One region of the Geodermatophilus sp. SYSU D00697 genome, then DNA from elsewhere that is predicted to be linked to it. Evidence: riboswitches for the same ligand, from Rfam matches in the RefSeq annotation. Region 1 holds a riboswitch; each other region holds the start of a gene.

Region 1 (6,895 bases):
CGGGCGAGCAGGGTGCGGGCGGTGGAGGGCAGGACGGGCTCGGACACGCCCGCGACCGTAGCGAGCGGCCCCGGTCGGTCAGGAGGCCGGCGCGGGGTCCGGCAGCGGCAGCCGCTCGGTGCGGGTGGCCCAGCGGTCGAACCACAGGGTGGCCAGCGGGGGCACCGAGGCCGCCAGGGCGAGCCCGGTGGTGACCAGGTTCCACCGCAGCACCCGGCCGGCGAGCAGGGCGACCAGCACGTAGGCGACGAAGATCCCGCCGTGGATCGGGCCGAAGATCTGCACGCCGCGCTCGGAGGTGGCCAGCACGTACTTCACGAACATGCCGAACAGCAGGCCCACCCAGGAGCAGGCCTCGGCGAGGGCGACGGCACGGAAGGCGAGGGCGACGGCACGGGGGTTCATCGCCCCCCATCCTCCCCGATCCCGGAGCCGAGGTGGGCACTGCCCCGGGAGGAGAGCTCGTACCCGACGGGCAGCCTCCGGGTGAGGCCGAGTTCCTTGAGCCGCCGCACGTCCCGCGTGGACGGCAGGGTCTCCCGCCCAGGGCCGCGGCCAGGTCGGGCGCGCGCACCCCGGGCCGCTCCGCGATCAGGCGCAGCACCGCCCGCGTCCAGGGGCCGGTCGCGCGCGCCGCGTCCCCGTGGTCCAGCCGGGCGTCGAGCGCCTGACGCTCCTCGGGGGACAGCGACGCCTGCTCGCGCAGGGCGATCCGCGGGTCGGGCCCGGCGGGGCGCACGCGCGCCGCCCGGTCGCACCCGGGGCCGGTCCCACCGGGGAACGCCAGGGTGACCGCCCGTCCATGATCCCGCCGGCGGCGGCCGGTGGGATGAGCACGGACGGATGCTGGCAGGGTCGTCGGCCGTGCGGGGGCTGGCGCGGCGGGAGTTCTGCCTCGTGCTGTTGCGCCGCATGGCCGACCTGCGCCCCGACCTGGTGGCAGAGGCGCTCCCCCGCGTCGGCGCCACGCGCGCGGAAGCGCACGCGGCACACACCCGGTGGCAGGCGCTGCAGCACTCGCCCCGCGCACCGCGGGGGCTGGCCCTGCGCACCGCCGTCCTCGGCCCCCCGGAGGAACTGGAGGACCGCCGGTTCGGCGACCTGGACCTCCAGGTCCGCCGCTGGCCGCTGCCGCTGTGGCCACACCTGTGCTGGGAGGTGCTCTCCGGCCCGGGCGGCTCGGTGCTCCAGGAGCACCTGGTCCGCGCGCCGGGCTCGCCGGTCCCGCGCGCCACGGCGGGCCGGTTGCGGGTGTGGGAGCACGTCCTGGACGACGTGGTGGGGCTGCCCGGAGCGCGCAGCGTGGACCCCGGGGTGGTCACCCGCTGGGAGGTCCACCTGCCCGGGGACGTCCGGGCCCGCTTCGTCTGGGGCCTGCTGCAGCAGGTCAGCCGGCCGGCGCCGCGCTGACCGCGACCTCCGGCGCGGGTGCGGTCAGCGGCCCGGACAGCACGCTGCCCAGGACGGCGGCGACGACCAGGACGGCGGCCAGGCGCGGCGACCCCACCGCCAGCAGCGCGGCGCCCGCCGCCCCGAAGACGGCCACCTTCGTGAGGACGACCAGCACGGCGACGTGCACCACGGCCTGCGGCGCGGCGAACAGCCACCACAGGACCGCCGCGACGAGGGGGACGCCGAGGGCGAGGAGCCACCGCGCCGTCGGCGTCCCGCCGGAGACCCACCCCCAGTAGCCGAGGGCGGCCAGCGCGCCCAGCTCGGTGGCGAACGCGACGCCCGCCCAGCTCCACTGCCATGCCTGCGCCATTCCGCACCCACTCCGCGATCACTGATCTGTATGGAGAGCAGTGTTCACGGATGAGCCCGGACGGTCAAGACACGACCGAGCCCCCGGACGCGCGTGGCGTCCGGGGGCTCCGGCTGGCGCCGTCCCGAGGCTCGCCGCGAGCCTGCGAGCGGTGAGGAGGACGGGGTCCTCCTCTCAGCTGGCGATGCGGTTGAACTTCGGGGTGGCGCCCATGGCGTCGACGCTGGCGACCTTGACGACGTCGCCGGAGGTCGGCGCGTGCACCATCTGGCCGTTGCCGAGGTAGATGCCGATGTGGCTGACCGGGCTGTAGAAGGCGACCAGGTCGCCGGGGCGGGCCTCGGAGCGGGAGACCTGCTGCCCCATCGAGGACTGCATCCGGCTGGAGTGCGGCAGGCTGATGCCCGCGGCCTGGAACGCGTACTGGACCAGCCCGGAGCAGTCGTAGGAGCCGGGGCCGGAGGCCGCCCAGACGTAGGGCTTGCCGCGCTGGGCCATGGCCCGGTCGATGACCGCCTGGAGCGCGCCGCCGCCGGCGACGACGGGAGCCGACCCGGAGGACGGCGCCGCCCGCTCACCGCGGCTGGCCCGCTCCCCACCGCCGTGGGCGGTGGCTGCCGCCGCGAGGGCGGCGCGCCGCTCGTCGGCGCTCAGCCGCGCGTAGTCGGCCTGGTACGCGGCGATCTGCGCCTGCAGGTCGGCCTGCTGCTCGGCGACGGCGTCGTACTGCTGTTGCGTCTCGGCGGCGATCCGGTCGGCCTCGGCCTGGGCCGCGGCGGCGGCCTCGCCGGCGGCGACCGCCTGCCCGAGCAGGTCGTTCTGGTGACCGGCGACGGCCTCCAGGAGCGTCACCCGGTTGACGAACTCGTCGGCCGAGCCGCTGGTCATCAGCGCCTGCAGCGACCCCATGCTCTCGCCGGTGAAGGCGCTGCGGGCGATGCCCTTCACCTGCTCCCGCGCGGTGGTCACCACGGCCTGCGCCTCGGCGACCTGCGCCGCCGCGGCCTGGACGGCGGCCTGCTGGGCGGCGAGCGCCTCACGCGCCTCGTTGAACTGCTCGGTGACGACCTCCAGGTCGTGCCCGCGGGCGGCGACGAGGGCGGCGGCCTCCTGGGCGGTGGCCGGCTCCTCCGCCCCGGCGGAGGTCGGGACGAAGGCGACGCCGAGGGCGGCGGCGAGGACGAGCGCAGCGCGGCGAGCGGCGCGGTGGGACGCCATGGTCTGGCGGCTCTCCGTTCTTCCACGAGCCGCCTACCGGGTTAGCTGACGGGTTCGAGCGGGAAGGCGCCCGGCGCGCCCGGCCTGAGCCGTGCGTGCTCCACCCCAGTGCTGCGTTGGGTCCCCGGCCCGGCTCCCCCGGAGGGAGGAACCGGCTCGACGGCGCCCGCGGGGTGTCACCCATTGCGGTGACGGAGCGCCCCGGCGGACACACACACCGTAAGGGCCGTGACGCTGTCGTGACAATTACCCAGATGTGATTTCGTGGACTCTCACCTCGACCCCGATCGGTCGCCGAGACCCCTGGGGCGACCGGGGCGCGTGGGGTTTGCCGACGGTCCCCGGCGAGCACGTGCAGCGCATGGATCTCAAGCGCCCCCTGGTCGTGCTCGCCCTCGTCGGGGCGCTCGCCGGGTGCAGCAGCACCAACAACTCCAACACCGACCTCGACCGCAACGAGCAGGACTGCGGCACGGCCGAGCAGGCCCCGGGACAGGGCTGCGAGGAGAGCGAGGACGCCCCCACGCAGGGCGGCTGAGGACCCCGCACCCGCTACCGTCCGCCGGGTGAGTGCACGCAGCAGGTACGACGCCGTCGTCGTGGGGGCCGGGCACAACGGGCTGGTCGCCGCCGCCTACCTGGCCCGCGCCGGGTGGTCGGTGCTCGTCCTCGAGCGGCTGGAGCACGTCGGCGGCGCCGCGGTCAGCCAGCAGGTGTTCCCCGGGGTCGACGTCCGGCTCTCGGCGTACTCGTACCTGGTCAGCCTGCTGCCCGACCGGATCGTCGCCGACCTCGGACTGGAGGTGACCCTCGCCGACCGGGAGGTGGCCTCCTACACCGCGGTGCCCGGGGCGTCCGGGCTGCTGGTCGAGCGGGACGAGGGGCCGGCCACCGCCGCGTCCTTCCGGGACCTCACCGGCTCGGACGACGAGCTGGCCGGCTGGCGGCGCTTCTACGGCCGGCTGGCCGACCTCGCCGAGGACCTCGCCCCGACGCTCACCGAGCCGCTCCTCTCCCCCGCCGCCCTCGCCGGGCGGCTGCGCGACCCGCAGCTGTGGCAGGACCTGCTCGAGCGGCCGTTGGCCGACGTGGTGGCCGACGACCTCGACCACGACGTCGTCCGCGGGGTGGCCCTCACCGACGGGCTGATCGGCACCTTCGCCGACGTGCACGCCGCCGACGGCCCGGCCGGCCGCTGCTTCCTGTACCACCTGGTCGGCAACGGCACCGGCCGGTGGCGGGTGCCGGTCGGCGGGATGGGGGCGGTGACCGGCGCCATGGCGGCCGCCGCGCGCGGCGCCGGCGCGGAGCTGCTGACCCGGGCCACGGTGACGGCGCTGGACCCGCGGCCCGACGGCGTCACCGTGCACTGGACCGACGACGAGGGCACCGAGCGGGCCGCGGACGCGGGCGCGGTCGTCTGCGGCGCCGCGCCGGCCGTGCTCGACCGGCTGTTCGGCGTCCCGGCACGGACGACGCCGGACGGCGCCCAGCTCAAGGTGAACATGGTGCTGGCCCGGCTGCCCCGGCTGCGGTCGGGCGTGGACCCGGCCGTCGCCTTCTCCGGGACCTTCCACGTCGACGAGGCCGCCACGCAGCTCGACGCCGCGCACGCCCAGGCCGCCGCCGGCCGGCTGCCCGACGTGATCCCGTTCGAGGTCTACTGCCACTCGCTGTCCGACCCCTCGATCCTCGGGCCGGCGGAGCGGGCGGCCGGCCACCAGACGCTCACCCTGTTCGGCCTGCACACGCCGGCCGCGCTCTTCCGGGAGGACCCCGTGGGCACGCGCCGGGAGGCCGTCCGCCGGGTCGTCGCCCAGCTCGACGCCCACCTGGAGGAGCCGCTGCTGGACTGCCTGGCCCGGGACGCCGCCGGGGAGCCCTGCCTGCAGGCCGCCTCACCCCTGGACGTCGAGGCGTCCCTGGCGATGCCGGGCGGCCACATCTTCCACGGCGACCTGTCCTGGCCCGTTGCCGCGACGCCCGCGGAGGTGGGCACCTGGGGCGTGGCGACGGCGCACCCGCGGGTGGTGGCGGCCTCCTCCGGCGGAACGGTGCGGGGCGGTGCCGTCAGCGGCCTGGGCGGCTACGCCGCGGCCCGCTCGCTGCTGGACCGGCGCTGAAGGCGGACCCCGGGAGGACCCCCGGAACGGCTCCGTCCGGCGGGATCGGTCCCGACCTGGTGGCATGACCCGGTGGACCTGCGGCGGGAGACCAGGGACCTGATCCGCGGCGCGGCGCGCCGGCTGCAGGGTCGGGACCTCGCGCTGATCGCCGCCGGGCTGACGTTCTACGCCGGCATCGCGGTGGTGCCGCTGCTGCTGGTGGCCTTCTCGCTGACCGCCCTGCTCACCTCGCCGGACACGGTCACCGACCTCACCGGACGGCTGGCCGGTCTGCTGCCGGCGCAGCTGGGCGCCCCCGAGGCCCTCCGCGCACTCGCCCGGGCCGGCGTGGGCATGAGCCTGCTGGAGTTCGTGCTCGCCCTGCTCCCGCTCTCCTTCTACGGCGAGGGCCTGCGGCGGGCGCTGCTGCGCTTCACCCCGCGCCGGGACACGCTGACCGGCTGGCGCGGCCGGCTGCTGGCGCTGCCGCTGGTGGTCGCCACCCCGCTGCTGCTGTACCCGCTGCTGCTGGCGGCCTCGGCGATGGTCGGGCTGACCGAGCGGGGCGCCCGGCTGGGCAGCCTGGCGGTGGGCTACTACTCGGTGCTGGCCGCGCTCACCGTGCCGCTGCTGTGGGGGTTCGGCGTGATCGCCGCCGGCTGGCTGCGGTGGCCGGCCCTCGTGTCGGGCGCGCTGTTCACCGCCGCCTGCCTGTCGGGCTTCCTGCAGGGCTTCGTGCTGTTCCTGTCCCTCCCGCTGGCCCTCGGCGCGCCGTTCGGCGGGCTGACCGTGGTCGGTGCGGTGGTGGCCATCAGCCTGTGGCTGTTCCTCCTGCACCTGGTGCTGATCGGCGGCTGGCTGCTGACCCAGTCCCTCGACGAGCGGATCCGCCGCGGTCAGCCCTCGTCGTCCTCGAAGTCCTCGCCGGAGTCGAACTCCTCGTCGGAGTCCCCGCCGTCCTCGTCGGAGTCCCCGCCCTCGTCGAAGTCGCCCTCGGCGGGGTCCTCGGGCGGCGGCTCGGGTGCCGGTTCGGCCTCCTCCTCCGCCGGTGGCGGTCCGGCCGGCTCCTCGGGGGCGGGCGGGTCCTCCGCCTCGCGGGCCGGCGGCTGCTCGGGCTCCGACCGCCGCTGGGGAGCCGGCTCCACGTAGTCGGCGCCGTTGCTCACCAGGATCGAGACGAGCTGGCCCGGCACGGCCCGACCGCCGCGCGGCGGGCTGGTGCCCAGCAGCGTGCCGGCCCCCCGGGAGCTGTCCACGCGCACGGTGGTGTGCTGGAACCCGGCGTCGGCCAGCGCCGCCTGGCAGGCCCGGACCGACGAGCAGCCGGGCACCGGCCGGGTGTTGCCGTTCATCACGACCTCGTCGGCCGGCGGGAACTGCCCGCTCCCCCGCGCCTCCAGGACCGGCGCCATGGCGTCGCGCCAGACCGTGGCGGCCTTCCCGCCGCCGAAGCCGCCGACGTTCTGCTTCGTCTTGGGGTTGAGCACCATGACGCTGGCGGTGATCTCGGGGGTGTAGCCCACGAAGGCGATCGAGTCGTTGTCCTGCGACGTGCCGGTCTTGCCGGCGATCTGGTGGCCGGGGACGTGCGCGCGGGCGCCGGTCTGGCCCGGGTGCCCGGGCGCGACGTCCTTGACCAGCATCTGGTTGAGCGTGTTGGCCACGCCCGGCGGGATCGCCTCGGGGGTGCACCGGTCGCCCACGGCGAGCGGCTCGCCGTCGGCGCCGAGCGCCGGCTGCCCGTGCCGGTCGAGGACGGCGGTGACCGGGACGACGTCGCACTGCGTGCCGCTGGCGGCCAGGGTGG
Region 2 (6,895 bases), on a different contig from region 1:
CGGCCGGGGCGCCGGTCGCCAAGCACGGCAACCGGGCCGCGTCCTCGTCCTCCGGGGCCGCGGACGTCCTCGAGGCCCTCGGGGTCGTCATCGACCTCCCGGCCGCGGCGGTCGCCGCCTGTGTGCGGGAGGCCGGGATCGGCTTCTTCTTCGCCCCGGTCTTCCACCCCGGTTTCCGGCACACCGCCGTCCCGCGACGGGAGATGGGCGTCGGGACGGTCTTCAACTTCCTGGGCCCGCTGGCCAACCCCGCGCGCCCGGTGGCGGCCGCCATCGGCTGTGCCGACGCCCGCATGGCGCCGGTGCTGGCCGCCGTCCTCTCCGGGCGCGGCATGCGCGGCCTGGTGTTCCGCGGGGACGACGGCCTCGACGAGCTCACGACCACCACGACCTCGTCGGTGTGGGTGGTCCGCGACGGCGAGGTGGAGCCAGATCGGCTCGACCCGACCGCGCTGGGGATCGAGGTCCCGCCGTCCGGCGCCCTGCGCGGCGGGAACCCGGCCTTCAACGCCGACGTCTTCCGGCGGGTGGTGGCGGGGGAGCGGGGGCCCGTCCGCGACGCGGTGCTGCTCAACGCCGCCGCCGCGCTGGCCGCGTTCGACGAGCGGACGGGGCGGCTGCACGACGTCCTCGCCGGCGGGCTGGAGCGGGCCGCCGCCGCGATCGACGACGGGCGCGCTCAGGTCCAGCTGGAGCGGTGGGTGACCGTCAGCCGGTCCCTCCGCGCACAGGCCCCGTAGGCCCCCTGCAGGATCCCGGCGCGAGGTGCGAGCGGCGGGGGCAGGGGGTCCTTCTTCAGTCGGCGGTGTCGAAGCCGATCGCGAAGGCCGCCTCGAGGTCGTGCCGGGAGTAGGCGCGGAACGCGATGTGGGTGTCGGTCTCGAGCACGCCGGGGACCTTGTTGATCCGGCCGGCCACCACGTCGGCGACCTGCTCGAACTCGCGGACCCGCACCACGGCGATGAGGTCGACGTCGCCTGCGACGGAGTAGACCTCGCTCACGCCGTCGAGGTCGGCGACGGCCTCGGCCACCTCGGGGATCGAGTCGGTGGCCGCGTCGATCATGACGATGGCGGTGATCACGCCGGGGATGCTAGCCGGGGTGCCGACCCGCTGACGGAGCCGCGCGGAGCGGGGGAGACCCGGTCGGGGCGGGCGCGGGTGCTCAGGGAGCGGCTGTCGGCGAAGGGGTCGCGGTCGGCGCGGCCGGCCTCGACGCGGTCGAGGAACGTGGTGTAGCTCCCGGTGCCGGGGGCGGCGCAGGCGAGGGTCCCGGTCACCTGGACCAGCCGGGTGCCCGGCTTCTCCATCCAGCGCAGCACCAGTTCGGTCTCGTCGACCGAGGCGGCCAGCTCGTCCTCGGGGCCCAGGGGCGTCTCCGCCGTGGCCAGCAGCCCGGCGAGGGTGGCCCGTACGGAGGAGCCGCGGGGCGCGCAGCCTGCGGCCACCAGGCGGCCCCGGCGGACGACGGACAGCTGCCAGCCGCCCTCGAACGCCGGCCGGGCGAGGACCAGCTCGGGTACGGCGGCCAGGGATGCCAGCCGCTGCCGGCGGCGCACCGCCCGGACGAGGACGGCCACGCGGTCCCGCAGCACCGCCGCGTCCTCGTAGCGCTCCTGGGCGGCCAGCCGGTCGACGCGGGCCAGCAGCGGCGCCAGCAGGGCCCGGGGGTCGGCCGCGACCGCGGCCCGCAGCACCCCGGCGATCGCGGCGTACTCGTCGACCGACTGCGCGCCGGTGCACGGCGCGCCGCAGCGCCCCATCCCGGCCAGGGCGCAGGCGGTGCCGAGCACCTTCACCGACAGCCGGCCGGTGCACTGGCGCAGCGGCAGGGACTCGTGGATGGCGGCGACGGCGGCGTCGGCGGCCCGCCGGTCGGGGAAGGGCCCGAGGAACACCCCGGTGCCCGGCCGCACCCGGCGCACCACCGACAGGCGGGGGAAGGGTTCCTCGGTGAGCCGCACCCACAGCGCCCGCTCGGGGAAGCGGGAGCGGCGGTTGTAGCGCGGTTTGTGCTCGGCGATGAGCCGCAGCTCGCGGACGGCGGCTTCGAGGTCGTGCGCGCAGGGGATCGCGTCGACCCGCTGCGCCAGCGCCACCATCTCGGTGATCCGGCTGCGCTGCTCGGCCGCGGTGAAGTAGGTGCGCACCCGGCTGCGGAGGTCGTTCGACGTCCCCACGTAGAGCGGCTCGTCCCGCGGCCCGCGGAACACGTAGACGCCCGGACCGGAGGGGACGCCGTCGGCCAGGTGCCGCTTGCGGAGCCGTTCCGGGTCGACCTGCCGGCTGAGGGTGGAGAGCTCCTCCAGGGTGGTGATCCCCAGGGGCCCCAGCCGCTCGAAGAGGCCGTGCAGCACGTCGACCGTGGCGCGGGCGTCGGCCAGGGCCCGGTGGCACGGCTCGGTCTGGGTGCGGAAGTACGGCGCGAGGGTGGCCAGCTTGCAGTTGGGGACCTCGTCGCGGGTCAGCAGCCGGCGGGCCAGGACGGCGGTGTCGACCGAGGCGGCCGCCGGCCACGGGATGCCGTTCTCCGCACACGCCGCCTTGAGGAAGCCCAGGTCGAACGGGGCGTTGTGGGCGACGAGGACCGCGCCCCGGGCGAACTCCAGGAAGCTGGGCAGGACCGCGCCGATCCGCGGGGCCGCCGCGACCATCGTCGTCGTGATGCCGGTCAGCACGCTGATGTAGGGCGGGATCTCGCAGCCGGGGTCGACCAGGGTCTGGAACTCGCCGAGGACCTGCCCGCCGCGGACCTTGACCGCACCGATCTCGGTGATCGCGCTGTCCTTGGGGGAACCCCCGGTGGTCTCCAGGTCGACGACGACGAAGGTGACCTCCGCCAGCGCGGTGCCCAGCTCGTCGATGGTGGCCTGCTCGTAGCGGGGGAGCCCGCCCGCGGCTCGCGCGGCCGTCCCGGCGAGGTGGGCGGGGGAGAGCGGCACCTGCCGGGGAAGGGAGGAGGGCACGGGCGGACGGTAGGTCGGGCCAGTGACAGTCCCGGGGACGCGCGCCGGACGGCGGCCGGTGCCGGCGGGTTCGCAGCGGCTCGGGTGGGAGGCGCCACGGCGCGGGGGCGCCCGAGGGCGTTGCCGGCCGCGTGCGTGTCCGTGCCGCCGCTGGGCCCGTCCCGCCGCGGCGCGGTCGCGCGGAACTGTCGGTGCCCGTCCCTACCGTGCGAGCCGGACCGACCGGGGCCATGGAGGGCCTCCGCGACCGGGGTCGGCCAGCTGAGGAGTGGGTCATGTTGATCGACTGCGACACCTGCACCGTGCGCGGCACCGGCTGTGCCGACTGCGTCGTCACCGTGCTGCTGGGGGCGCCGCCGGGCTGGCGGGGCGAGGACCCGACCGTTGTGCCGATGACCGGCCGGCGCCAGGCCGGCGTGGCCGAGGACGCCGTCGTCCCGGGTCCGGGCGTGGTCGTGGAGTTCGACGAGGTCGAGCGCCGTGCCGTCCGAGCGCTCGCCGAGGGCGGCCTGGTGCCGCCGCTGCGGCACCAGAGTCAGCCGGGTGCGCGGGACGGCGGGTCGGCACGAGGCAGGCGGCGCACGGGGTGACCCGGTTCCCTGCGGGGCCGGTGCGCCCCGGCCGGCACGCCGCGGGTGACGCCGACGACGGTGTGTCGCTCCGCCGCCCTGTGGATGTCACCACAGTTCCCGCAGGCCCCATTTGTCACAACTTCATCACGCCCGTACGGTGAGCCGGTCCGACCGGGTGGTCGTCACCCGCAGAGAGGTGGCCTCGGCCGGGCACCGCCGAATCGCCCGACGTGCCCGTACGGCACGGAGGGGGAACCGGGGACCCACCGCAGCACTGGGGTGAGTTCTCGCGTGCGCCGGTCCGCCGGGGCACACGCGCCGGCTCGCCGGGGCGCAGAGATAGGGCACGTCTTCCCAGCCCGAACCCGTCAGCTAACTCGGTAGGCGGTTGCTGAGGAAGAAACGGAGAGCCGCCGACCGTGGCGACCCCCCGCCCTGCCCTGGGGCATGCGCTCGACCAGATCGACTCCGACCTCCCGCTGGCGTTCCGCCGCCCGACCCTGCCCCGCCGCCTCGGCCGGGGGATCGTCGTGGGCGCCGTCGCGACGCTCTCCCTGACGCTGCTGCCGGGGACCGCTGCCGCGGACCCGGAGCAGGCCACCAGCGCGGCGCAGGCCGCGCAGCTCGTCGCGCGGGCCGGTCACGACCTCGAGGTCGTCACCGAGCAGGTCAACGAGGCCCGCGAGACTCTCGCCCAGCAGCAGGCCGCCGCGGAGGCCGCGCACCAGGCCGCCGCCGCGGCCCGGCAGCAGCTCGACGCCCTCGACGGCCAGATCCGTCAGGTCGCCCGCACCGCCTTCACCGCTGGTGACGGGATGCCCGAGCTGGACCTGCTGATGACCAGCGACTCACCCGAGGACTTCGTGTCCCAGCTGGCCATGCTCGAGGCGATCGCCGGCCACACCAACGAGGTGCTCGCCGAGGTCGCCCGGAGCGCGGGTGCTGCCGAGCAGGCCCAGCAGGACGCCGACGCCGCCGCGGTCCGGGCGCAGGCCACCCTGGACGACGTCACCGCGCGGCAGGAGCAGCTCGAGGCGGACATCGCCGACTACCAGGCGCAGTACGCCGCGCTGTCGGCCCCGCAGCAGCAGGAGGTCGTCACGGCGCACGCCGGGCAGGCCGTGGCCGCCGCCGCGCCGGCCCCCGCCAGCAGCGGTGCGGTCCAGGCCGCCGTCGACACCGCGCTGGCCCAGGTCGGGGACCCCTACGTCTGGGGTGCCGGCGGGCCGAACGCCTTCGACTGCTCCGGCCTGACCCAGTACGCGTACGCCGCGGCCGGGATCAGCCTCCCGCACTCCAGCCGCATCCAGTCGACGATGGGCACCGCGGTCTCTCGCGCGGACCTGCAGCCGGGCGACCTGATCTTCTACTACAGCCCGGTCAGCCACGTGGCGATGTACATCGGCAACGGCCAGATGGTCCACGCCTCGACGTCGGGCCAGCCGGTCAAGGTCGTCAGCGTCGACTCGATGGGCGGCATCACCGCCATGCGCCGCATCGCCTGAGGGGCGCCGCTCCCGCCACCACTCGCGGGCTCGGACCGGGCCGGTGACCTCCACGGGGGGTCACCGGCCCGACCTCTGTCCCCTGCGTCCTGAGCCGGTGGAGGGCCCGGGGGTGGCCCCGTCCCGGCACCCCCTGAGCTCGCGAAGGCCCGGGGGTGGCCCCGTCCCGGCACCCCCCTGAGCTCGCGAAGGCCCGGGGGTGGCCCCGTCCCGGGTCCCGCCCTGAGCTCGTGAAGGGTGGGCAGGACGGGGTCCTTCCCGGGGTCCTTCCCGGGGTCCTTCTAGGATCGGGCGGGTGAGCGCCCGCCGGGCCGCGTTGCTGGTCGCGGTGGTCCTGGGATCGGCGCTCGTCCTCGTCATCGCCGTCCGCACGCCGTGGACGCTGCTGCCCGACCCGCCGGGGGGCCCCACGCCGGTCCGCCCCGGGGCCGGACTGCCGCCGGGGACCGCCGAGCGCGCGGAGTCGTTCGCGGCGGCACTGCGGCCGGCGTCCCTGGTCTCGCTGGTGCTGGGCCTGGCGACCGCCGCGGTCCTCGCGCTGACCCCGCTGGGCCGCCGGCTGGTGCGGGCGGTCGCGCGGCCGCTCGGTGGTGGCTGGGCCTGGCAGGTGCTGCTGGGCACGGCCGCCCTCGTGGTGCTCGGCCGGCTGGTCACCCTCGCGCCGGCGGCCTACGGCGAGACGGTCCGGCACCGGTACGGGCTGTCCACCCGGAGCTGGGGGCTGTGGGCGCGGGACGTCGCGCTCTCCACCGCGATCGACGCCGCGGTCACCGCGGTGGTCCTGCTCGCGCTGGTGTGGCTGGCCCGCCGCGCGCCGCGCACCTGGTGGGCGTGGGCGGCGGGGATGGCGGCCGGGTTCGTCGTCGTGGGGTCCTTCCTCTACCCGGTCGTCATCGAGCCGGCGTTCAACCGGTTCGACCCGCTGCCGGCCGGGCAGCTGCGCACCGACCTTCTGCAGCTCGCCGAGGAGAACGGCACCCCGGTCGAGGACGTCCTGGTCGCGGACGCCTCCCGCCGGACGACGGCGCTCAACGCCTACGTCTCCGGCTTCGGGTCGACCCGGCGGATCGTCGTGTACGACACGGTCCTCGGCCAGCTCCCCGACGCCGAGATCGAGTCGATCGTGGCCCACGAGCTCGGCCACGTCAGCACCGATGACGTCCTCACCGGCACGCTCATGGGTGCGCTCGGCGCGGCCGCCTCGGTGGCGGCGCTGGGCTGGCTGCTGTCGTGGACCCCGCTGCTCCGAAGGGCGGGGATCGGCGGCGCCGGCGATCCGCGGGTGGTCCCGCTGGCGCTGCTGCTCGTGGCCCTGGGCACGCTCGTGTCCACGCCGGTGCAGAACCTGGTCAGCCGGCACATCGAGGCCCGCGCGGACCTCCACGCGCTCGACCTGACCGGCGACGCGGAGGCGTTCGTCGCCATGCAGAACCGGCTGGCCGCGGCCAACCTCTCCGACCCCGACCCGCCCGCTGCCTGGCAGTGGTTCTTCGGCTCGCACCCCACCGGGCCCCAGCGGGTCGCGTTCGCCGAGGACTGGCAGCGGCTCCAGGAGGCCGGGTGAGGACGCTCGTCGTCACCAACGACTTCCCGCCGCGGCAGGGCGGCATCCAGACCTTCGTCGCGGCGCTGCTGGCCCGCCGGCCCCCGGACTCCCTCGTCGTGCTGGCCTCCCGGTCACCGGGCTGGGAGGAGTACGACGCGACGCTGCCCTACCCGGTGGTCCGCAGGCCGACCGGCATGCTGCTGCCCACGCCGGCCACCGCCCGGGCCGCCGTCGACCTGGCCCGGCGGTACGGGTGCGACACGGCGTTCTTCGGCGCCGCGGCGCCGCTCGGGCTGCTCGCCCCCG
Region 3 (6,895 bases), on a different contig from region 1:
TCCCGGCGGAAGGCGACCGGGTCGACGGCGACCACGTGCTGGGCCCCCACGCCCGCCGCCCCCTGGACGGCGTTGCAGCCGACCCCGCCGGTGCCCACGACCACGACCACGTCGCCCGGCCGCACCGGCCCGGCGTTCACCGCGGACCCCCAGCCGGTCGGCACGCTGCACGCCATGAGCGCGGCGACGTCCAGCGGGTGGTGGTCGTCGATCTTGACGCACGAGTACTGCGACAGCAGCGACGTCTCGGCGAATGCCCCGACGATGCAGAACCCGCCCAGCGGCTCGCCGTCCAGCGTGAACGGCCAGCCGCCGCCGGGGAGCCGGCCGGTGGCGATGGTCGCGCCCAGGTCGCACAGGTTGGACCGGCCCGAGGCGCACCAGCGGCAGTGGCCGCAGGTGGGGAGGAAGGCGGTCACCACGTGGTCGCCGGGCGCCAGGCCGGTCACGCCCGCACCGACCGCCCGGACGACGCCGGCGCCCTCGTGCCCGCCCACGATCGGATAGCGGGCGCTCTCGAACCGCAGGTGCTCGTCGGAGTGGCACAGGCCCGCGTAGGCCATGTCGACCAGGACCTCACCCGGGCCCGGGTCCCGGACCTCCAGGTCGACGACCTCCCAGTCGCCGGGTCCCCGCAGCACGGCTCCGCGTGTCCTCATGCACCGTCTCCTCGACTCGCGTCCGGACGGCGCGACGACCGCGTCCCGCGCACCGCCTCCGGTGGCCCCCCGGCCACGGGGACACCCTGCCGCACCGGTCCGGGCCTGTCCGCGCTCGGGCTCGACCCGAGGTGGACCGCTGATTCCGGGACCAACGGCCCTGCGCGGGGCACCGCCCGCTCGGCACCGTGGAGACGGCTCACCCGACACCCGTCCCGAGGAGCACCGCGTTGACCGTTGCCGCGCAGCCGCCCCGCCCCAGGACCGCCCCCACCGCCGTCGCGCGCCCCCGCCGCATCCCGGGCGGCACACCCGACGGACGGCGCTGGGAGCTGCTCGTCGAACCCACCGGGGTCACCGTGGTGATGTCCGCCGTGGCGGTCGCGGAGGCGCACGTGTGGGAGCCCGACGGCGAGGTCGTCGTCGAGTTCTGGGCCGACGGCCCCGACCTGCCGGACCCGCTGAGCGCCCAGCTGGTCGAGCAGGCCTTCGCCCACCCCGCCGTCCGGGCGCACCGGCCCATCCTGGTCTGCGCTCCCCGGCAGGACGGCACGCTGGTGCAGGAGGCACGGCGGCGGATCGAGGGCGCACGAACGCGGGCCGCCGGGACGACCTGCCTGATGGAGGGCCGCGTCGGACCGGGCCCGATCGTCCCCCGGCCGCGGGCCGCCGGTTCCTGAGCCGCCCGGGCCGCGTCTCGTCGGTCGCCGGCGGGATCGGCGTGCGCGCCGGTCCTCGCCTGCAAGACTCTGCCGTCGACCGAGAGGACCGGTGTGCGATGCCCGAGAACGAGCCGGTGGTGGTGGACGTGCCCGGGGCCGGCCGTTTCGAGGTGCGGGTGGACGGCGAGGTCGCCGGCTTCGCCGAGTACCGGCGGACCGCGTCGTCGGTCGCCTTCACCCACACCGTCATCGACCCGGCCTTCGAGGGCTGGGGGCTGGGCTCGGTGCTGGCGCGCGGCGCCCTGGACGCCACGCGGGCGGCGGGCCACGCCGTCCTGCCGTTCTGCCCGTTCATCCGCGGCTACATCCAGCGGCACCCGGCCTACCTCGACCTCGTGCCCGCCGAGCGGCGGGAGCAGTTCCGGCTCGCCCCCTCCGCCGACCGCTGACGCCCCGACCCGAGAGGACGCACCCCGATGACGACCACCGCCCCCGACCCCGCTGCACTGGAGGCCGAGCGGGCGCGCATCCGCGCCGCGTACCTGCGGCCGGCCGGCGAGCGCCCCGCCACCACCGCCCGCGGCCTGCACCACACCGCGCTGATCAGCAGCGACGTCGAGCGGACCGTGCGCTTCTACCAGGACGTCCTGGGCTTCCCGCTGACCGAGCTGATCGAGAACCGCGACTACCCCGGCTCCTCGCACTTCTTCTTCGACATCGGCAACGGCAACCTCATCGCCTTCTTCGACTTCCCCGGCCTGGACGTCGGCCCCTACGCCGAGGTGCTGGGCGGGCTGCACCACATGGCCATCAGCGTCGACCCCGAGCGCTGGCAGGAGCTGGTGCGGCGGCTGACCGCCGCCGGGGTGCCGCACGAGGTGCACAGCGGGGTGTCGGTGTACTTCCGCGACCCCGACGGCGCCCGCATCGAGCTGATCGCCGACCCGCTCGGGGAGATGTACGGCCACCAGGTCCTGTGACCGCCCCCCGGCGGCGGCCGGACCGCTCGCCAGCCGCCGCCGGGACCGCTGTGCCACCGCCGGGACCGCTGTGCCACCGCCGGGACCGCTGTGCCGCCGCCGGGACCGCTGTGCCACCGCCGGGACCGCTGTGCCGCCGCCGGGACCGCTGTGCCGCCGCCGGGACCGCTGTGCCGCCGCCGGGACCGCTGTGCCGGAGAGCACGTCCGCGGAGTCTCTCGCCCCGACCTGCCCGTCCTCCCCATGCACACCAAAGCGTGACGACCGTCACGGCGACAGTTCACATGACCCAACGTAACGTTTTGGCTGCGTTCCGCAGATGGGAGCGTGGCGCCGGTCCGCCAAACCCTGCCCACCGGTAGCCGTCTCCAGAACCTCAGGGCAGGGGTGGGGGACCCACGTTCCACGGCGCTCCGGCCGAACGGCCGGGCGCGCCTCGGGGTGAAGCCGCGACCCGCGGCCGGGCACCGATCGTCCGAACCCGACAGCTCACCTCGCCGGCGGTGATCGGAGATCACCCATGGCCAAGCACCGTGCGCCGCGCTATGTCCGGACCAAGAAGGTCATCGCCAAGGCCCCCGTCGCGGCAGGGGCCACCGTCGTCGGACTCGGCGTCCTGAGCACCCCGGCATCCGCCGCCACCACCCACGACTGGACCGGCGTCGCCGAGTGCGAGTCCGGCGGCGACTGGAGCATCAACACCGGCAACGGCTACTACGGCGGGCTGCAGTTCAGCCAGTCCACCTGGGCCGGCTACGGCGGGACCGAGCTCGCCCCCCGCGCCGACCTCGCCACCCCCGCGCAACAGGTCGAGATCGCCGAGAAGGTCCTCGCCGGGCAGGGCATCGGCGCGTGGCCGACCTGCGGGAAGCAGCTGACCGACGGCACCACGCCGGCCGCTGCCGGGACGCCGGCACCCGCGCCGGCCGCCGCTCCCGCGGCCCCGGCTGCCGCCCCGGCCCCGGAGGCCGCTCCGGCCCCGGCCGCCGCCCCGTCGGACGTCTACACGGTCCAGCGGGGCGACACGGTGGCGGGGATCGCCACCACGTTCCACCAGCCGTGGCGGGAGCTGTACCAGCGCAACGTCGGCGTCATCGGCAGCGACCCGACCCTGATCTTCCCCGGTCAGGTGTTGCTGGTCGCCGGCGCCGCGCAGGCCGCCGTCGCGCCCGTCGAGGTGGGCACCGTCGGCAACTCCGCGCCCGTGGCTGCCGCCGCCCCGGCTCAGGCCGTGGCCGCTCCGGCACCTGTTCCAGCGGTCGCGCAGATCACCAACAGCGCCGGCGCCGTGCGGCCGCAGGCCCAGGCGGCCGCCGACGCGGTGGTCAGCAACGTGGCCGGCGCCGCCGGCATCACCATCGGCGGCACCCGCGGCAGCGCGGTCGACCCGCACGGGCACCCGTCCGGGCTGGCCCTGGACTACATGGTCCTGTCCGACGCGGCCCTCGGCGACGCCATCGCCCAGTACCAGGTCGACCACTGGGACGAGCTCGGCGTCGAGTACGTGATCTGGCAGCAGCGGATCCTGACTTCGCCGACCGGCACCTGGAAGGCGATGGCCGACCGTGGCGGCGTGACGGCGAACCACTTCGACCACGTCCACGTGAACTACCGCGGCTGACCCCTCCGAGCCCGGGTCTCCGACACCACGGCAGCGACCCCCCATCCGTCCGCGGGTGGGGGGTCGCTGCCGTCGCGGGTGGGGGGTCGCTGCCGTCCGCCGCTGGGGGGCGCTGCCGTCCGCGCCCCGGGATGCGGCCCCGGCCGGGCCGACTCCCCCACCCGGGGTGGACCCCCGTCGGGGACGGGACCCCGCCGATCACCGGCCCGTAGAGTCCGGGACGTGCCCTACCGCCATGTCCCGATCGCCGCTGCGAAGGCCGATCTGTTCAAGGCCCTGGGTCATCCCCTGCGCGTGCTGGTCCTGGAGCAGCTGACCCAGGGAGAGCGGACCGTCGGGGAACTCGCGACCCAGCTCCAGGTGGAGATGTCGCAGCTCTCCCAACAACTCGCGGTCCTCCGGCGGGCTCAGGTCGTCCTCGCCCACCGCTCGGGCTCGGCGGTGCGCTACTCGCTGCGGGACCCGAGGACCTCGCAGCTGCTGGCGGTGGCGCGGCAGCTGCTGGTCACGGAGCTGACCTCCACACGAGACCTCCTCAGCGACCTCCTCGAGACCACCGACGCACCGGGCGCGACGATCCCGCCGGCCGAGGCCCCGACCCGGGCAGCGCCGCCGACGTCATCCGGATCGCTGGAACAGGGCGTCCGCTCCGGTCAGCTGTAGCACCCGGTCGACCCGCTCCGAGGCGGACCGCAGCACGAGCGTCCGACCCTGCCGGTCGGCCACCTGGGCCAGCTCGACCAGCAGGGCGACACATGCCGCGTCCAGGAAGGTCACCTCGCCGGCCTCGATGGCCGCGATCGGCGGCAGCCCGCCGGGGTGTTCGCGCCGGAGACGCTCGACGACGTCCACGTCGACCTCGCCCCGCAGCCGGAGCACCCGTCCCCCGGCCTCGGCCTCGATGCTGGCCGAACCGTCGGGACCTCCGCGCACACGCCACCCCCGGCCATCCCCCGCAGCGCTCGCCGATGTGTGAACATCGTAAAGTAGCCAACCGGGCGGGCGTCCATCGTTGCACCAGGCACGGCCCGGCGGCGGGGCGCTCGTGGGCCCGCGGCCCGCGGCCGGCCCAGACTGCGCCCCCTCGTCCCGACGGCTCCCGCCGGCGAGAACGCGACCGGATCCGTCCAGCAGCGGGCGATCCTCGGAGGACGACGTCGCGCTGGTCGCCATCCGGCTGCACCGTCAGGACCGTCCCCGGCCCGACGAGGCCGGTCCGCGGTGGGTCCCGGACGGCATTCCGGACGACGACGCCGGTCGCTGACCGGCGACCATCCGGGAACGCGGTCGATCACCTGGTTCCGGCGTGGTGGGCAGCCGGTGCAGCGGCCCTCGCGGTGCAGCGCCCCTCGCGGTGCGCCTCCCTCGCGCTGCAGCGCCCGCCGGGTGCCTGCACGTCGCGGCCGGTGACGGCGGCTCGGGCACGTCTCCGGCCGGCGCCGAGACGGGACCGCCCCGGCCGCACGAGGCGGCCGGGGCGGCACGACGAGGTCCCGAGCAGGCGGGCCTCCGGTGGGTCCGGTCAGCGCACCCGGCACCGACGTCCCGGCGTGCGCCGGGGAGCGCACCGGGTGGGCCTGGATCAGAACCCGGCCTGGCTCACCCCGTACTCGGCCTGCTCGGGGGTGAAGCCCTCGTACTCCAGCTGCTCGATGAGCCCCGAGCGCGAGAAGGACGAGTAGTCGAGGTAGTCCCTGGCGGACTGGGCGGCCTGCTCGTTCCAGTCGACGTCCAGGCGGTCGACGGCCCACGTCGCGTCACTGGTCGAGTAGCCCTCGTACTCGAGCTGCTCGATGAGCCCGGAGCGCGAGAAGGACGAGTAGTCGAGGTAGTCCCCCGCAGACTCCAGCGCGTTCTCCTGGCCGACCGTGAGATCGGGTGCCGGATCGGGCGCAGGAGCCGGGGCAGGCGCGGGAGCGGGCGCAGGTGCCGGTGCGGGAGCCGGAGCAGGCGCGGGGGCCGGCGGAGGAGTCGGGGCGACCTCCTCGACCGGCGGCGCGGTAGCAGAGGAAGGCTCCGAGGCCGGAGCCGGCGAAGGAGCCGGGGCGACCTCCTTGATCGACGGGAGCGGAGCGGAGGAAGGTCCCGACGCGGGTGCCGACGTCTCCACCACGGGCGCGCTGGAGCTGGCGACGGGGGCGCTGTCGGTGTCCTCCTTCGGCGCGACGGCTGCGCCCAGCACCGCCACGGCCAGCACCCCGGCCGGGATGAGGAACCGCTTCTGCCTGAACCAGGGGTGCCTCGGCGGCGTGGGCAGGCTCGGGCCGGGCTGGGCGGGCGGCTGCCAGGAGCCCTGCGGGATCCCGTACGGCGGCTGGGGCTGGGGAGCGCCGACCTGCTGCCTGGGCGACTGGGATGGAGGGCCGACCGGGGGCCGGTTGTCGGCCGGGGGCGTGGGGCCGGGCTGGCCGCCGTGGTCGTGGGGGTTCGGCTGAACCCCTCCTGGCTGGGTCACGAAGGGACACTCCTGCGTTGCTGACACGATGATCCTGGATGCGCTACTGAGGAGTATCGACACCGTCGGTGACCCCTTGACCCCAGCCACGGAGTCACCGACGAGCGCCGGGTGGCCTGCTCACTCCTGCGCCAGACACGCCACCGGCCCGGCTCCTGGAGGGAACCGGGCCGGTGACGACCTCAGTGGTCGGGGAGTCCCGCTGGCGGAGACCGGGACAGTGCTGCCCGAACTCGGGACGACGCCGCCCGGACCGGCGCGGACAACACGTCCCGGCCGACTACATCAGCTGCAGCCGCTGGTGGAGCCGCAGCCCTCGCAGACGTAGCAGCTGCCGGCCGGACGCATCTTCGTGCCGCAGGTCATGCACAGCGGCGCGTCGGTGGCCGTCCCGGTGACCAACTCCAGCAGCTCGGCCGAGGAGTGCGCCTCCTTGACCGACTTATCCGCCTTGGGCTCGGGCTGGGCCGGGCCCTCGGCCGGCGCGGAGGTGCGCAGCGCCTCCAGGTCGACCTCCT
Region 4 (6,895 bases), on a different contig from region 1:
ATCGCGGCGATGCCGCTCTCCCCGACCCAGCTCTACGACCTGATGCGGTCCCCCGATTCGGAACAGACCGCCGCGGCCACGCGCCGGGCGGGGACAGGAGTGAACGCGTGAACCTCGACGGCTCTGCGGTGCTGCACGCCGACCCGGAGCGGGTGTGGTCGGTGATCACCGACCCGGCGGTGCTGGCCCGCACGATCCCCGGGTGCGAGTCGCTCCGGAAGGTCGGGGACGACGAGTACGAGATGAGGGTCTCGGTCGGGGTCGGGGCGATCAAGGGCACCTACGCCGGCGAGGTCCGGCTGACCGACCAGAACCGGCCGAAGTCCTACGTGATGCACGCGTCCGGTGCCGGCGCTCCCGGCAACGCGCGGGCGCAGGTGACGATCAACCTGGAGCCGTCCGACGGCGGCGCGACGACGCTGACCTACTCGGCCGACGCGGTCATCGGCGGTCCGGTCGCGGGTGTGGGTCAGCGGATGATCACCGGCGTCGCCAAGCGGATGGCCGGGCAGTTCTTCACGGCGATCGACGATGAGCTGACCGGGGTGGCCGCTCCTGCGGTCGAGGCTCCGGCCGCTGAGGCTCCCGCCGCTGCGGGCGAGGCGGCCCCGGCTGCCGCTGCCCCCACGGTGTTCGCCGGCCGGGCTGCCGCCGCGCCCGCCGCGCCGTCCGACGTCCGGACGCTGGTCACCGGCGCGCTCGGCGGTGCCGGGCTGACCCTGCTCGGCGTCGTCGTCGGCTGGCTGCTCGGCCGCCGCAGGGGCTGACCCGCCCCCGGACGAGGGGCTCAGGCGGCGCGGGCCTCCGCGCGCAGCGCGACCGCGGCCAGCAGCTCCCACCGGATCGCGGAGCTGCCCGGCCGGACCACGAGCCAGTAGCGGGCGAAGCACCGCCGCGTGGCCGGGTCGGTCGCCACCATGCGGGTCTCCGAGCACAACTCCGTGCCACCGCGGGACGGCGTCAGCCGGAAGTCCAGGGCCGCCTTGACCCAGCCGGGCTCCGACCAGGCCCGCAGGCCGTCGGCGTCGAGCGGCGGCGGTCGCTCCCCGCCGTCCAGCCGCCACGCCTGCAGCACGCCGCCGAACACCGCGGAGACCGGCGGGACCGAGGACAGCAGCGGCACCGGGAGCGCGTCGAGGAACGGCCGGTCGCGGAGGTGTCCCCTCCCCCGCCCGGTGAGGACGACCGGGAGGAACCGCGCGGCGCCGAGCGCGACCGTCACCGGCAGCCGGGACAGTCGCACGCGGTGCAGCTCGTCCCAGACCACGGCCGGCGGGGCGTCGACCCACCGCGCCTGGCGGGTGACGTGGTCGGCTCCCGGCACGACGTCGTCGAGGTCCACGCCGGCCCCGTACCCGGCCGGCGAGCGCCGTGTGCACCCAGCGCGATCCCGGACGGCGCCGGACCGCGCTGGGTGCACCGAGCGCGGCGTCAGCTCGCGCGCAGCGTCGGGTAGTCGGTGTAACCCTCGGGGCCGGTCGCGTAGAACAGGTGAGCCTTGGGCTCGTTCTCCGGGTGCTCGCCGGCCCACCGCTCCACCAGGTCGGGGTTGGCGAGGACGGCGCGGCCCACGGCGACGGCGTCGGCGTGCGCGGCCTCGATGAGCGCCACGGCCTCGTCGCGGGTGGTCACCGTGCCGAAGCCGCTGTTGGCGATCAGCGGACCGCCGAAGCGCCGGCGCAGCTCCTGCACCAGGTCGCCGGCGGGCTCGCGGTGCAGCACCGACAGGTAGGCCAGGCCCAGCGGGGCCAGCTGGTCGACGAGGGTGCCGTAGGTGGCGAGGACGTCGTCCCGATCGGGCTCGAGGGCGTCCTGGATGCCGTGCTCGGGGGAGATCCGCAGGCCGACCCTGCCCGCGCCGATCGCCGCGGCCACCGCCGTCACCACCTGGACGACGAAGCGCGCCCGGTTGGCCGGCGACCCGCCGTACTCGTCGGTGCGCTGGTTGGACGCCGGGGAGAGGAACTCGTGCAGCAGGTAGCCGTTGGCGCCGTGGACCTCCACGCCGTCCAGGCCGGCCTCGACGGCGCGGCGAGCGGCGGAGACGAAGTCCGAGACGACGTCGCGGGCCTCGGCCACGGTCAGCGCGTGCGGGACCGGGTAGGGCTGCTTGCCCTTCTCGGTGTGCCCCTCGCCGTCGATCGCGATGGCGCTGGGGGCGACGACGCGGCGGCCGCCGTTGACGTCGGGGTGGGTGACCCGGCCGCCGTGCATCACCTGCATCACGACCTTGCCGCCGCGGGCGTGCACCGCCTCGGCGACGCGGCGCCAGCCCTCGACCTGCTCGTCGGTGACGATGCCCGGCTGGCCGACGAACGCCTGCGACTCGTGGTTGGGGTAGGTGCCCTCGGTGATGATCAGGCCGACGCCGGCGCGCTGGCGGTAGTGCTCGACGACGAGGTCACCGGGGACGCCGGAGGCACCGGAGCGCATGCGGGTCAGCGGGGCCATCACGACGCGGTTGGCGAGCTCGATGTCGCCCAGGGTCACGGGGGAGAACAGGTCCACGGGGAGTTCGACGCTCGACCACGGGGCCGCCATTCCGGGACGCGACCGTCACGACGCTCACAGTGACGCGGGTCCCGCCGCTCTCACCATGGCGTCACAGAGGATCGTCGGCCGTCGAGTGGCGCGGTGCACATCGCGTTCTTACGGTGGCTGCGTCCGGCCGATGTCGCCTCCGAGCCAACGGAGCCCGCGCCGGACGCCGCCGAGTCGCACCCACCAGGTGGGTGCGAGCCGGGGACCCACCCGCACCACCCGGGGTGAGTCCCGCTCCCGGGAACCATCCGGGAGCGGGTAGGGCACTCCCAGCCCGAACCCGTCAGCTGACCCGGTAGGCGGCCCGGGGAGACAAGGAGAACCACCGCGCCCGGGAGCCTCGAGCTCCCGCGCGCCCGCAGGGTCCGGGACCGTCGCGTTCCCGCCTGTCCACGTTCCAGCGACCAGCCGCCCGGCACGCACTGTCGGCCGACGGCGCCCAGCCGGGCACCCGTGTCCGGCCGGTGCCGCGCGCCCAGCTGACGACACGCCGACCGCCGCGGCCGGTCCCGTACGTCCCCGGCGCCGACGGCGCCGGGCGTCCGCACAGCACGAGGACCACCATGCACAACGAGCACACCCACTCACCCCGCGCCCTGCACCGGCTCGCCGTCGTCGGCGCCCTGGGCCTCACCCTCGCTCTCGCCCCCGCCGGGGGGTCGCTCGCCCGGGCGGAGGTCCAGGGCGGCCCGGCCGCGGTCGCGGCGGGCGAGAAGCAGGCCTACAAGGACCACGCCCTCGGCCAGGTCGGTGGCAACCGGACCCAGTTCGGCTGCCTCGACCGGCTGTGGGAACGGGAGAGCGGCTGGAACCCGCATGCCCAGAACCCGACGAGCACCGCGTACGGCATCCCCCAGTTCCTCGACTCGACCTGGGCCAGCACCGGCATCCGCAAGACGTCGGACCCGTACCGCCAGATCAAGGCCGGCCTGATCTACATCGGGGACCGGTACGGCAGCCCCTGCGGGGCCTGGGACCACTCCCGGTCCACCGGCTGGTACTGACCGGTTCGACGCCGGGGGCCCTCTCCGCGACGGGGAGGGCCCCCGGTCCGCGGGGGCGGGTCCTCAGGCCGCCGGCGAGCGGTCCCGGTTGACCAGGATCGCCAGCTGCGTGCGGGTCCGGACGTCGAGGCGGCGCATCGAGGCCGTGAGGTGGCTCTTCACGGTCGACAGGCTCACGAACAGCCGGCAGGCGATCTCCTCGTTGCTCAGCCCCTGGGCCACCAGCTCGGCGACGTCGCGCTGCCGCTCGGTGAGCCGGTCGAGGGGGCGCTCCTCCGAGCCGAGCAGGGCACCGGGGTCGCTCAGGTACCGCACCAGGTGCCGCGTGGCGGTGGGATCGAGTGCCGCCTCGTGCCGGGCGAGTGCCCGGACGCCGTCGACGAGCCGTTGCGCGGCCGCGCGGCGGGGCAGGTAGCCGCGGACCCCGGCCTGCAGGATCTCCACCAGCCGACCGTCGACGTCCGCGTCCGGCTCGGCGAGCACCAGCACCGCCGTGTCCCGCTCGCAGAGGGTGCGCAGCACGGGCAGGGTGGCGCCGGCGACCAGACCCTGCCGGACGACGACGACCTGCGTCGCCACGCCCTCGGCCACCGCGAGCGCCTCGGGCAGGTGACTGGTCTCCGCGACGACGGCCATGTCCGGCTGCGCCTCGAGGACGACCCGCAGGCCCAGCCGGAAGACCTCCTGGTCCTCGCACAGCAGGACCCGCACCAGGGCCACGGGCGTCCGGACGGCACACGGCCGGGTCAGCGCCGCCGGTCGGGGTCCCGGCGGCTCCTCCGCCTCCGCCGCCGGCGTGCCGCCGGCCGGCTGCGCCGGGGAGCGTGGACGGGTGGTCGTCGGTCCGGGCCTGGCACCGACCTCGGCCTGCGTCATGCCTTCCCCCTGTGTCCGGCCCGAGGACGGGCCCACCGGCGAGACGTGTCCCGGTCTGTCTTCCGACTGGAGTGACTCCATGGATGCAGTGCTCACAGGTTCCGCTCAGACAGTGTCCACCGGATCCCCAGCGTTCTCACAGGGTCAGCGCCACGACGCTCCCCCGGAGATGCGCCGGCAGAGCGGGGTCACCCGCCCGCGCGCCGCGCCTCCCCCCGGTCGTCGGGCCGGCCGGCCCGGTGGACGTGGATGGCCAGCTGGGTGCGGTCCCGCAGGCCCAGGCGGCGCAACGCCACCGTGATGTGCCCCTTCACGGTGGCGCGGCTCACCCGCAGCCGGGCGGCGATCTCCGCGTTGGTCAGTCCCTCGGAGACCAGTTCCGCGACGACCCACTGCCGCGCGGTCAGCTGGCCCGAGGCCGAGCGGTCGGAGCCGTCGGCCGCCTGACGGGCGCCGTCCAGACACTGCAGGAGCTCGCCGGTGACGGAGGCGTCGAGGACGGTCTCCCCGCGGGCCACCGCCCGCACCCCCTCGACCAGCCGCTCCGGGCTCACGGTGGTGTGCACGTACCCGCGCGTCCCCGCCTGGAGCGCCTCGACGAGGTCGCTGCCGGCTCCGGTCTCGCCGAGCAGGACGACGGCGATCCCCATCCCGGTCAGCGCACGCACGAGCTCCTGGACCACCACCCCCTGCGCCCCGAGCCCGACGAGGGTCACGTCCGGACGCACGGTGGCGGCCATCGACAGCGCCTCGTCGGCGTCGGCGGCCTCGGCCACGACGGTGACGTCGGGAGCCTGGCGGAACACGGCGCGCAGGCCGTGGCGCAGCACCTCGTGGTCGTCGCAGATCAGCACCGAGAGCGGCCCGCCGCGGCTGCTCGCCGCTGGCCCGAGGACGCCACCGCCCATACGCGTCAGCTCCGCTCCGGTCCGGCGCCCGAGGGCGACGCCGCCAGGTGAGTACCGGAACGTAGGACGTACGCCGGGCGAGCCGCCACTGCCCCGGCACGGACAGCGCCGATCCGTCGGCGTGTTCAGACCCGGGTAGGGCGGTCGCGTCATCCCGAAGGGGGGGCTTGCCCCCTCCCTGATGGGAGATGCGACCTCCCCCAAGAGGGCAGCACCGGGCCACGAGGACGACTCCGTCCCATCCCCGGGGCCGGGAGCCGGGGGGTCCGCCGTCCCCCCGCGGGTGTGGTCCAGAACTCGACGTCCGGCCGATGTCGGCGCAGGGCCCTTCGCCCCTAGCGTCGCCGCATCCCTCCCGTCCCCTCTCCGGGGCCGTGGCGACGCTGGAGGTCCCTGTGCACCAGACGATGATCATCGCGAAGATGGCGCCGACCGACGCGGACGACGTCGCCGCCGTCTTCGGCCGCTACGACGCGACCGCCATGCCGCACGAGATCGGCGTGCGGCGCCGGTCGCTGTACCAGTTCCACGGCCTCTACGTGCACCTCATCGACTTCGACCGGCCGGCGCCGGAGGCGATGCGGATCGCCCAGTCGCTGCCGGACTTCCGCGCGGTCAGCGAGGACCTCAAGCCCTACATCGAGGCCTACGACCCGAACTGGCGCTCACCGCAGGACGCGATGGCCCGCCGCTTCTACCACTGGACGTCGTCGCCCGAGTGAGCCCGGACCCCGCGGCTGAGAGGCAGTCATGACACGCTCGGCACCCACTCCGGCTCCTGCCGCGCCGTTCCCCGGCCAGGCGGGGTGGATCTGCTGCCCCGACTGCGGGTGGCTGCTCTACCGGAAGCGGCTCGACCGCAACCTGCACGTCTGCCCGGAGTGCGACCACCACCTCCGGCTGGGCGCACGGGCCCGCATCGACCTGCTCGTCGACCCCGGGAGCTTCACCGCCACCGGCTTCCCGCGCGCCACGCCGGACCCGCTGGAGTTCACCGACCTGCGGGGGTACCCCGACCGGCTGGTGGAGGCCGAGCGCCGGTCCGGCGAGTCCGAGGCGGTCGTCGTCGGGGAGGCGCGGATCGGTGGCGCCGAGGTCGTCGTCGCCGTCATGGACTTCGCCTTCCTCGGCGGGAGCATGGGGGTCGAGGTCGGGCGCCGGGTGAGCCGGGCGGCCGGACTCGCCCTCGAGCGGGGCCTGCCCCTGGTGACCGTCTGTGCCAGCGGCGGGGCCCGCATGCAGGAGGGCGTGTTCTCGCTGTTCCAGATGGCCCGCGTCAGCCAGGCCTTCGGCCGGCACCGGGAGGCCGGGCTGCTCTCGGTGTGCGTCCTCACCGACCCCACCTACGGCGGCGTGTCGGCCTCCTTCGCCACCCTGGCCTCGGTCCTCGTCGGGGAGCGGGGCGCCCACGTCGGGTTCGCCGGGCCCCGCGTGGTCCAGGAGACCATCCGCGCCGAGCTGCCCAGCGACTTCCAGACGGCCGAGTTCCTCCTCAGCCACGGCCTGGTCGACCGGGTCGAGGGCCGCGCGGAGCTGCGGCCGCTGCTGACCCGCCTCCTGGCCCTG

The links. Region 1 has a riboswitch for cyclic di-AMP ahead of ACI79C_RS11415 (C40 family peptidase). Riboswitches for the same ligand answer to the same signal wherever they lie in the genome.
Region 2: another riboswitch for cyclic di-AMP. It lies ahead of ACI79C_RS23540 (NlpC/P60 family protein); the one in region 1 lies ahead of ACI79C_RS11415 (C40 family peptidase).
Region 3: another riboswitch for cyclic di-AMP. It lies ahead of ACI79C_RS10275 (LysM peptidoglycan-binding domain-containing protein); the one in region 1 lies ahead of ACI79C_RS11415 (C40 family peptidase).
Region 4: another riboswitch for cyclic di-AMP. It lies ahead of ACI79C_RS22055 (aggregation-promoting factor C-terminal-like domain-containing protein); the one in region 1 lies ahead of ACI79C_RS11415 (C40 family peptidase).

What each region holds. Positions count from the first base shown of each region.
Region 1 is NZ_JBJGYV010000011.1:26,196-33,090, forward strand. It holds gene ACI79C_RS11395 (serine hydrolase domain-containing protein) at 1-47, opposite strand, end outside; gene ACI79C_RS11400 (DUF3817 domain-containing protein) at 79-405, opposite strand; gene ACI79C_RS11405 (hypothetical protein) at 844-1,410, shown strand; gene ACI79C_RS11410 (YrdB family protein) at 1,388-1,765, opposite strand; gene ACI79C_RS11415 (C40 family peptidase) at 1,940-2,983, opposite strand; cyclic di-AMP (ydaO/yuaA leader) riboswitch at 3,019-3,112, opposite strand; gene ACI79C_RS11420 (hypothetical protein) at 3,345-3,521, shown strand; gene ACI79C_RS11425 (phytoene desaturase family protein) at 3,550-5,106, shown strand; partial or broken gene ACI79C_RS11430 (YhjD/YihY/BrkB family envelope integrity protein) at 5,179-5,961, shown strand; gene ACI79C_RS11435 (transglycosylase domain-containing protein) at 5,985-6,895, opposite strand, start outside.
Region 2 is NZ_JBJGYV010000043.1:19,689-26,583, reverse strand. It holds gene trpD (anthranilate phosphoribosyltransferase) at 1-740, shown strand, start outside; gene ACI79C_RS23555 (Lrp/AsnC family transcriptional regulator) at 796-1,083, opposite strand; gene ACI79C_RS23550 (DEDD exonuclease domain-containing protein) at 1,080-2,966, opposite strand; gene ACI79C_RS23545 (hypothetical protein) at 3,242-3,556, shown strand; cyclic di-AMP (ydaO/yuaA leader) riboswitch at 3,743-3,941, shown strand; gene ACI79C_RS23540 (NlpC/P60 family protein) at 3,958-5,043, shown strand; gene ACI79C_RS23535 (M48 family metallopeptidase) at 5,339-6,607, shown strand; gene ACI79C_RS23530 (glycosyltransferase family 4 protein) at 6,604-6,895, shown strand, end outside.
Region 3 is NZ_JBJGYV010000009.1:85,435-92,329, forward strand. It holds gene ACI79C_RS10255 (NDMA-dependent alcohol dehydrogenase) at 1-659, opposite strand, end outside; gene ACI79C_RS10260 (hypothetical protein) at 890-1,339, shown strand; gene ACI79C_RS10265 (GNAT family N-acetyltransferase) at 1,438-1,770, shown strand; gene ACI79C_RS10270 (VOC family protein) at 1,798-2,301, shown strand; cyclic di-AMP (ydaO/yuaA leader) riboswitch at 2,658-2,819, shown strand; gene ACI79C_RS10275 (LysM peptidoglycan-binding domain-containing protein) at 2,822-3,922, shown strand; gene ACI79C_RS10280 (ArsR/SmtB family transcription factor) at 4,145-4,585, shown strand; gene ACI79C_RS10285 (STAS domain-containing protein) at 4,541-4,855, opposite strand; gene ACI79C_RS10290 (Ltp family lipoprotein) at 5,505-6,377, opposite strand; gene ACI79C_RS10295 (vitamin B12-dependent ribonucleotide reductase) at 6,663-6,895, opposite strand, start outside.
Region 4 is NZ_JBJGYV010000036.1:14,337-21,231, reverse strand. It holds gene cutA (aerobic carbon-monoxide dehydrogenase large subunit) at 1-111, shown strand, start outside; gene ACI79C_RS22070 (SRPBCC family protein) at 108-767, shown strand; gene ACI79C_RS22065 (hypothetical protein) at 788-1,342, opposite strand; gene ACI79C_RS22060 (alkene reductase) at 1,432-2,508, opposite strand; cyclic di-AMP (ydaO/yuaA leader) riboswitch at 2,709-2,843, shown strand; gene ACI79C_RS22055 (aggregation-promoting factor C-terminal-like domain-containing protein) at 3,105-3,545, shown strand; gene ACI79C_RS22050 (LuxR C-terminal-related transcriptional regulator) at 3,609-4,265, opposite strand; gene ACI79C_RS22045 (LuxR C-terminal-related transcriptional regulator) at 4,610-5,329, opposite strand; gene ACI79C_RS22040 (TcmI family type II polyketide cyclase) at 5,704-6,051, shown strand; gene ACI79C_RS22035 (acetyl-CoA carboxylase carboxyltransferase subunit alpha) at 6,080-6,895, shown strand, end outside.